DNA from 2 places in the Bittarella massiliensis (ex Durand et al. 2017) genome. Region 2 is predicted to be linked to the other one. Evidence: riboswitches for the same ligand, from Rfam matches in the RefSeq annotation. Region 2 holds a riboswitch; the other holds the start of a gene.
The links. A riboswitch is a leader RNA that binds a small molecule or an ion and turns the genes downstream of it on or off. The one in region 2 is predicted to bind lysine.
Positions count from the first base shown of each region.

Region 1: another riboswitch for lysine. It lies ahead of GT748_RS03705 (APC family permease); the one in region 2 lies ahead of asd (aspartate-semialdehyde dehydrogenase).

Region 1 covers NZ_WWVY01000002.1:562,475-565,876, forward strand. The annotation lists gene GT748_RS03695 (HAD family hydrolase) at 1-374, opposite strand, end outside; gene GT748_RS03700 (DUF4352 domain-containing protein) at 387-1,322, opposite strand; lysine riboswitch at 1,420-1,586, shown strand; gene GT748_RS03705 (APC family permease) at 1,680-3,134, shown strand; gene GT748_RS03710 (amidohydrolase) at 3,136-3,402, shown strand, end outside.
Region 2 covers NZ_WWVY01000005.1:12,033-15,434, reverse strand. The annotation lists gene dapA (4-hydroxy-tetrahydrodipicolinate synthase) at 1-565, opposite strand, end outside; gene asd (aspartate-semialdehyde dehydrogenase) at 623-1,702, opposite strand; lysine riboswitch at 1,843-2,017, opposite strand; gene queA (tRNA preQ1(34) S-adenosylmethionine ribosyltransferase-isomerase QueA) at 2,094-3,125, shown strand; gene GT748_RS07115 (4Fe-4S dicluster domain-containing protein) at 3,200-3,402, opposite strand, start outside.

The sequences.
Region 1 (3,402 bases), on a different contig from region 2:
CCGTGGGCGGCGTAGAAGGCCTCGATATACCCCTCCTGGCAGTTGGAGACCACGTAGAGCGGCCAGCGGGCCGAGAGGGTGGCCAGGGTCTCCTCCAGCCCGGGGTAGAGGGTGCCGCCGGTCCGCTCGAGGTAGGCGTTCTCCTCGTCGCAGCAGCGGGCCACGATCTCGTGGGCCCGCGCCACCGGCACGCCGGTGAAGAGGGCCTCGCCGATCTTGGGCAGGGTCTTGCCCATGACCCCCTTCATCTGGGCCTCGGTGATGGGGCCCACCTCGGGGAAGTGCCGCAGGGTCAGGTTCCAGGACTCCACCACCCGGGCCGCCGCGTCCCAGAGGGTGCCGTCCAAGTCAAAGAGGATGCCGTCTTTCTGCACTGTCTCTCCCCCCTATCTGCCCAAATCGAAGCGCAGCTGCGGATTGTAGAGGTAGTCGTCGTTGTCGTAGGTCAGCTCCAGGTTCTGCGAGCCCTTGGGCACCTCGTAGCAGAGGGTGGTCTCGATGGTCCGCCCGGCGGCTAAAGTCTGGGTGGTAAAGAGCTCCTGGCGGTTGCCCTGGCTGTCGGTGATGTAGGCGTCGTCGTCCTCGGAGAACTCGAAGAGGTCGTCGCCCCCCTGCAGGATGAAGTCGGGCCGCCAGAGCAGCCGGTCCTCTCCCGAGTGGTTGGTGATCTTTATTTGCACCACCAGGTACTCGTCGTCCTCGTCGGGGGCCAGGCCGTACTCGCTGCCGTCGCGCACCCCGGTGACGGTGAACTCCATCTCCTCCCAGCTGGCGGTCTGCCCCACCGCGTAGTGGGTGGCGTCGGGGGTCCGGCGGTTTTGGTGGTCGCCGCTGTTCCAGCCGCTGGGGGCCTGCTGGTCAAAGTAGCTCCCGCCGTCGCCCTCGTCGCCGTAGTCGTAGGTATCGCCGTCGTCCCAGCCCCCCTGGTAGTGGTGGTAGCCGTTCCCATAGCCGCCGTCACCGTAGTTGCGGGCGGTGCGAAAGACCGCCGCGATCACCGCCCCATAGCACAAAAACACCACCAGCACCGCCGCCACCGCCACCGAGGCCACGGCGATGATGGTGTTGCGCAGGTTTTTGTACTTTCGCTCCCGCACCGCTGCCACCGGGCAGCCGCAGCAGGGGCAGACCGGGCTGCCGGCGGGGATCCGGTTGCGGCACTGGGGGCAGCTGGTGGTGCCGTAGGACTGGGTCGGGGGGGTGTAGTAGCCGTTCATAGAGAACTCCTCCTCATCGTCGGGGCGGGCAGGGATGCCGCCCTTCTCTCTCTTCTGTTTTAGTGTATCGGCCGGGGCCCGGTTTGTCAACGAAAAAGGTCTCATTTTCCCCGCTCCCCCCGGGTGTCGAATTGTGAAAAAAGTCATAACAAATTGTAAAGAGACGGTGGACAAGTCCGGCCCGGTGTGGTATCCTGAGGACAAAGTTGATAGAGGCGCGGTGCGGATGAGTAGCCGGCGGGAGGGGACACCCTGGGAACCCGGCAAAAGGCCAAACCGCCGAAACGGCTGGGCGGGTGCGCCCCGCCGTTGGGCAGGGGGAGAAGATCTCCCTGACTCCTGTTTTTTAACAGAGGCGCTATCGGTGATAACTTTGCTCGTTTGAAAGTTGCACTGATGGGGTGCAACTTTTTCTTTTTGCCCGCCCCGGCGGGCGGGACGACACCGAAAGGAGTTACACAGATGAACCAAACACCAAACACCAACAAGGCCCAGGCGCTGGCCTCTGAAAAGACCGAGCTCAAGCGGGAGGTCGGCCTCTTCGGCGGCGTGTCGGTGCTAGGGGGAATCATGATCGGCTCGGGCATCTTCTACCTGGGCAGCATCGTGCTCCAGCGCAGCGGCATGAGCATGGGGCTGGCCCTGCTGGTCTGGGCCCTGGGCGGGCTGGTGGTCCTCTTCTCCGGCATCTGCTATGCCGAGCTGGGGGCCATGATGCCCAAGGCCGGCGGCGGCTACGTCTACCTGCGGGAGGCCTACGGCGAGCGGGTGGCCTTTATGAGCGGGTTCTCCAACTTTATCCTCGGCTCCTCGGGCTCCATCGCCGCCCTGGCCGTGGCCTTTCCCGAGGCCATCGCCAGCCTGGTCCCCCTCTCCCCCCTGGCCTGCAAGGCCATCGCCATCGGGATGATCGTGCTCCTCAGCGCCATCAACCTCTTCGGCATCAAGCTGGGCAGCCGGATCCAAAACTTCTTCATGGTCCTCAAGCTGCTGCCCATCGTCCTCATCATCGTCTGCGGCATCTTCATGGGCCAGCAGACCCCCAACCTCTCGCTGGTGCCCGACCCGGCCATCGCCGGGACCCCCTCCCTCTTTAAAATCTGCGGGATGGTGGCCTTCGGGGTGGTGGCCACCCTCTGGGCCTACGAGGGCTGGACCAACCTGAACACCATCAGCGAGGAGATCAAAAACCCCAAGCGCAACCTGCCCCTGGCCATCATCCTCTCCATCGTCGGGGTGATGCTCATCTATGTCCTCTTCAACTTCGCCATCTACCGCACCCTGCCCTATGAGACCATCACCGCCATGCTCGCCAGCGGCGACCTCTTCCTGGGCACCGCGGCGGCCAACACCCTCTTCGGCAGCGCCGGCAAGATCATCGTCGGCTCCACCATGATCGTGGCCATCTTCAGCGCCCTCAACGGCTGCGTCATGGTCTTCCCCCGCACCTACTACGCCATGGCCCGCGACGGCGCCTTCTTCAAGAGCGCGGCCAAGCTGCACCCCAAATACAAGACCCCGGTCTTCGCCATCGTCCTCTCCGGGGTGGTCTCCATCGTCCTGGTGTGCATGCAAAACCTCAGCCAGCTCACCAGCCTGGTGGCCTTCTGCGGGATGTTCTTCAACACCATGACCTTCTACGCGGTCATCCGGCTGCGCAAAAAATACCCCGATCTGGAGCGCCCCTACAAGGTGTGGGGCTACCCGGTGATGGTGGTGCTGGTCATTCTCATCACCATCGGCCTGCTCATCAACACCCTGGTGGAATCCCCGGTCACCTCCATCATCGGCCTGTCTGTGCCCGCCGTGGGGCTGCTGCTCTACGAGCTGGTGTTTAAAAAGAGCCGCGAGGCCGTGCTGGCCGCCCAGCGGGCGGAAGCCGAGGCCCAAGCCACCGACAACAAGGAGGAAGCGTAACATGGACAGCTGCGTCATCGTCAACGGAAAAGTTTATCTGGAGCGGGAGAGATTCGCCCAGGCCGTCTGCATCGAAGACGGGATCATCAAGGCCGTGGGCACCAACGAGGAGTGCCGGGCCGCCGCCCCCGCCGGCGCCCGGGAGTACGACGCCCAGGGCCGCACCGTGGTGCCCGGCTTCAACGACAGCCACATGCACCTCTACTTCGTGGGGGAGAACCTGGAGTCCATCGACGTGCACGGCTGCACCTCCATGGCCGAGGTCAAG
Region 2 (3,402 bases):
AATAGACGTCCAGACAGTCGCCGCAGGCGGCAAACAGCTTGGCGATTTCGGAGATGTTGCCGTTTGCCTCCTTCACCGCCACAATGTTGGGGTGTTTTCCCAGCTCCCGGTAGGTGTCGATTTGGATGCCCACCCCGGTGCGGGAGGGGACGTTGTAGAGGATCACCGGCAGGTCGGTGGCGTCGGCAATGGCGGTAAAGTGCTTCACCAGTCCCCGCTGTGAGGTCTTGTTGTAGTAGGGGGTGACGTGCAGCAGGGCGTCGGCCCCCGCCTCTTTGCTGAGTTTGGACAGCTCCACCGCCACAGCGGTGTCGTTGCTGCCCGCACCGGCCACCACCGGCACCCGGCCGGCCACCTTTTTTACGGTGTAGCGCACCACGTCCATGTGCTCCTCGTGGCTCATGGCGGCGGATTCGCCGGTGGTCCCGCAGGTGACGATGCAGTCGGTGCCGCTCTCGATCTGCCAGTCAATGAGCTCCCCCAGTTTGGGGTAGTTGACCTGGCCGTCCTCTAAAAATGGGGTCACAATGGCCACACCGGCGCCGGTAAATACAGTTTTCTTCATCGGTGACACTCCTCCCAGTCAAAAAGCGCAAAGGCCGCGCCTCTGCGGCTTTGCCAATCAGTCCAAATAGCCCTTGGCGGCCAACAGCTCCGCCATCAGCACCGCGCCGCCAGCGGCCCCACGCAGGGTGTTGTGGGAGAGGCAGACAAATTTGTAGTCGTACTGGGTGTCCTCCCGCAGGCGGCCGATGGAGACCGCCATCCCGTTTTCCAGGTTGCGGTCCAACTTGGCCTGGGGGCGGTCGCTCTCTTCAAAATAGTGGAGGAACTGCTTGGGGGCGGAGGGGAGGTCCAGCTCCTGCGGCTCCCCGGCAAAGGCCGCCCAGCGCGCCTTGATCTCCTCGACGGTGGGCTTTTTGGCAAAGGAGACAAAGACCGCGGCGGTGTGTCCATCGGACACCGGCACCCGCAGGCACTGGGTGGTGATGGAGGGCCCCTCGGCGTTGACGATCTCGCCGCCCTCGATCTTGCCCCAAATCTTCAGGGGCTCCTGCTCGCTCTTCTCCTCCTCGCCACCGATAAAGGGGATCACGTTGTCCACAATGTCGGGGAAGGTCTCAAAGGTCTTGCCCGCGCCGGAGATGGCCTGATAGGTGCAGGCCAGCACCTTGGTGACCCCAAAGTCCATCAGGGGGTGGATGGCGGGCACATAGCTCTGCAGCGAGCAGTTGGACTTGACCGCCACAAAGCCCCGCTTGGTGCCCAGGCGGGCCCGCTGCGCCTCGATGACAGCGGCGTGCTCGGGATTGATTTCCGGCACGATCATCGGCACGTCGGCCACCCCGCGGTGGGCCGAGTTGTTGGAGATGACCGGGCACTCCCGCTTGGCATAGGCTTCTTCCAGGGCCTTGATCTCATCTTTTTTCATGTTGACGGCGCAGAAGACAAAGTCCACCTGGTGGGTGATCTCGTCGATGTCCTTTTCGGCGTCGAGCACCCGCATCGACTTGACCGACTCGGGCATGGGGGCGCTCATGGCCCAGCGGCTGCCCACCGCCTCTTCATAGGTCTTTCCCGCCGAGCGGGCAGAGGCCGCCAGCACCTTTAGGTGAAACCAGGGGTGCCCCTCCAACAGGGTGATAAAGCGCTGGCCGACCATCCCTGTCGCGCCGACAACGCCCACTTGAAATTCTCTCATCACAATTTCCTCCTTCTCCTTGTGCCTTCTCGATCCCTTCCTACAGAAAAAGAAAAAACCGGTTGAAAACCGGCATAGCATGCAATATAATAGAAAGGTATGGAGCTTCTGCGGCCGCGTCTTTGCAGGCACACAGAGCCAGATCCGATAGCTCTCCACCATGTCACATGATGACAGTCGCAGCCTTGTTCAGGCCTGCGCCCAGGGGCCCCTATGCCAAAGGCGTCCCCTTCGGCGGCGTTGCCTTTCCCACCGGCGTTTGCGGCTTGGCGCCTAGCCGGCGGTACTGATCAAAACCGCACCTCTATCTTTATCTATATTCAGTTGCCCCTATCATAACACCCGCACCCGTATCTGTCAATTTGAAAAGCAAAGGACTGGACTTGCCATGCTGCGAAAAAGCGATTTTTATTATGACCTGCCCGAAGAGCGCATTGCCCAAACCCCCATCTATCCCCGGGACCACTCCCGGCTCATGCAGCTTGACCGCCGCACCGGCGCGATCACCCACCGCCACTTTTACGACATCGTCGAGCTGCTCGAGCCCGGCGACGTACTGGTGGTCAACGACTCCCGGGTCCTGCCCGCCCGTCTCTACGGCCAGAAGTCCGACACCGGGGCCAAGGGCGAGGTGCTGCTGCTCAAACAGTTGGGCCCCGTCACCCGCTGGGAGTGCCTGGTCAAACCCGGCCGCAAGCTGAAGACCGGCGTCCGCCTCACCTTTGGCGAAGGGCTGCTCACCGGCGAGATCACCGAGGTGCGGGACGACGGCAACCGGGTCATCTCCTTTGACTGCAAGGGCGAGGACTTCTACAACCTCCTCGACCAAATCGGCCAGATGCCGCTGCCCCACTACATCCACGAGGAGCTTGAGGACAGCGAGCGCTACCAGACCGTCTACGCCAGGGAGCGGGGCTCTGCCGCCGCCCCCACCGCCGGCCTCCACTTCACCGACGAGCTGCTGCAGACCCTCCGTGACAAGGGGGTCATCATCGCCTCGGTCACCCTCCATGTGGGGCTGGGCACCTTTCGCCCGGTGAAGGAGGAGAATGTGCTCGAGCACAAGATGCACACCGAGCACTACGTCATCCCCCAGGAGACCGTCGACATCATCGAGCGCTGCAAGGCGGAAGGGCACCGGGTCATTTCGGTGGGGACCACCAGCACCCGCACCCTCGAGTCCTGCTACCAGAAAAACGGCAGACTGATGGCCTTTTCCGACGACACCGACATCTTCATCTACCCCGGCTATCAGTTCGGGGTCATCGACGGGCTCATCACCAACTTCCACCTGCCCGAAAGCACCCTCATCATGCTGGTGAGCGCCCTCGCCGGGCGGGAGAATGTACTGCACGCCTACCAGGTGGCAGTGGAGGAAAAATACCGCTTTTACAGTTTTGGCGACGCCATGTTCATCCTCTGACCCTCTCGCATCAACGCAAAAGAATGCGGTCCCCCGCCTGTGGGGGACCGCACTCTTTCTGTTGGAGAAAGGCATCAGCAGCGGTGCTCGGCCAGCACCTCTCCCTCGGTGGAAATCACCGTCACCCAGCAGGGGATCTCCTTGCCGCAGCCCTTCAGCGCCCGTCTGACCGCCTGCTCTATCCCGCCGCAGCAGGGGACCTCCATCCGCACCACCTGAAGGCTGTGGATGTTGTTTCGGGCCAAAATCTCGGTGAGCTTTTCCGCGTAGTCCCCCT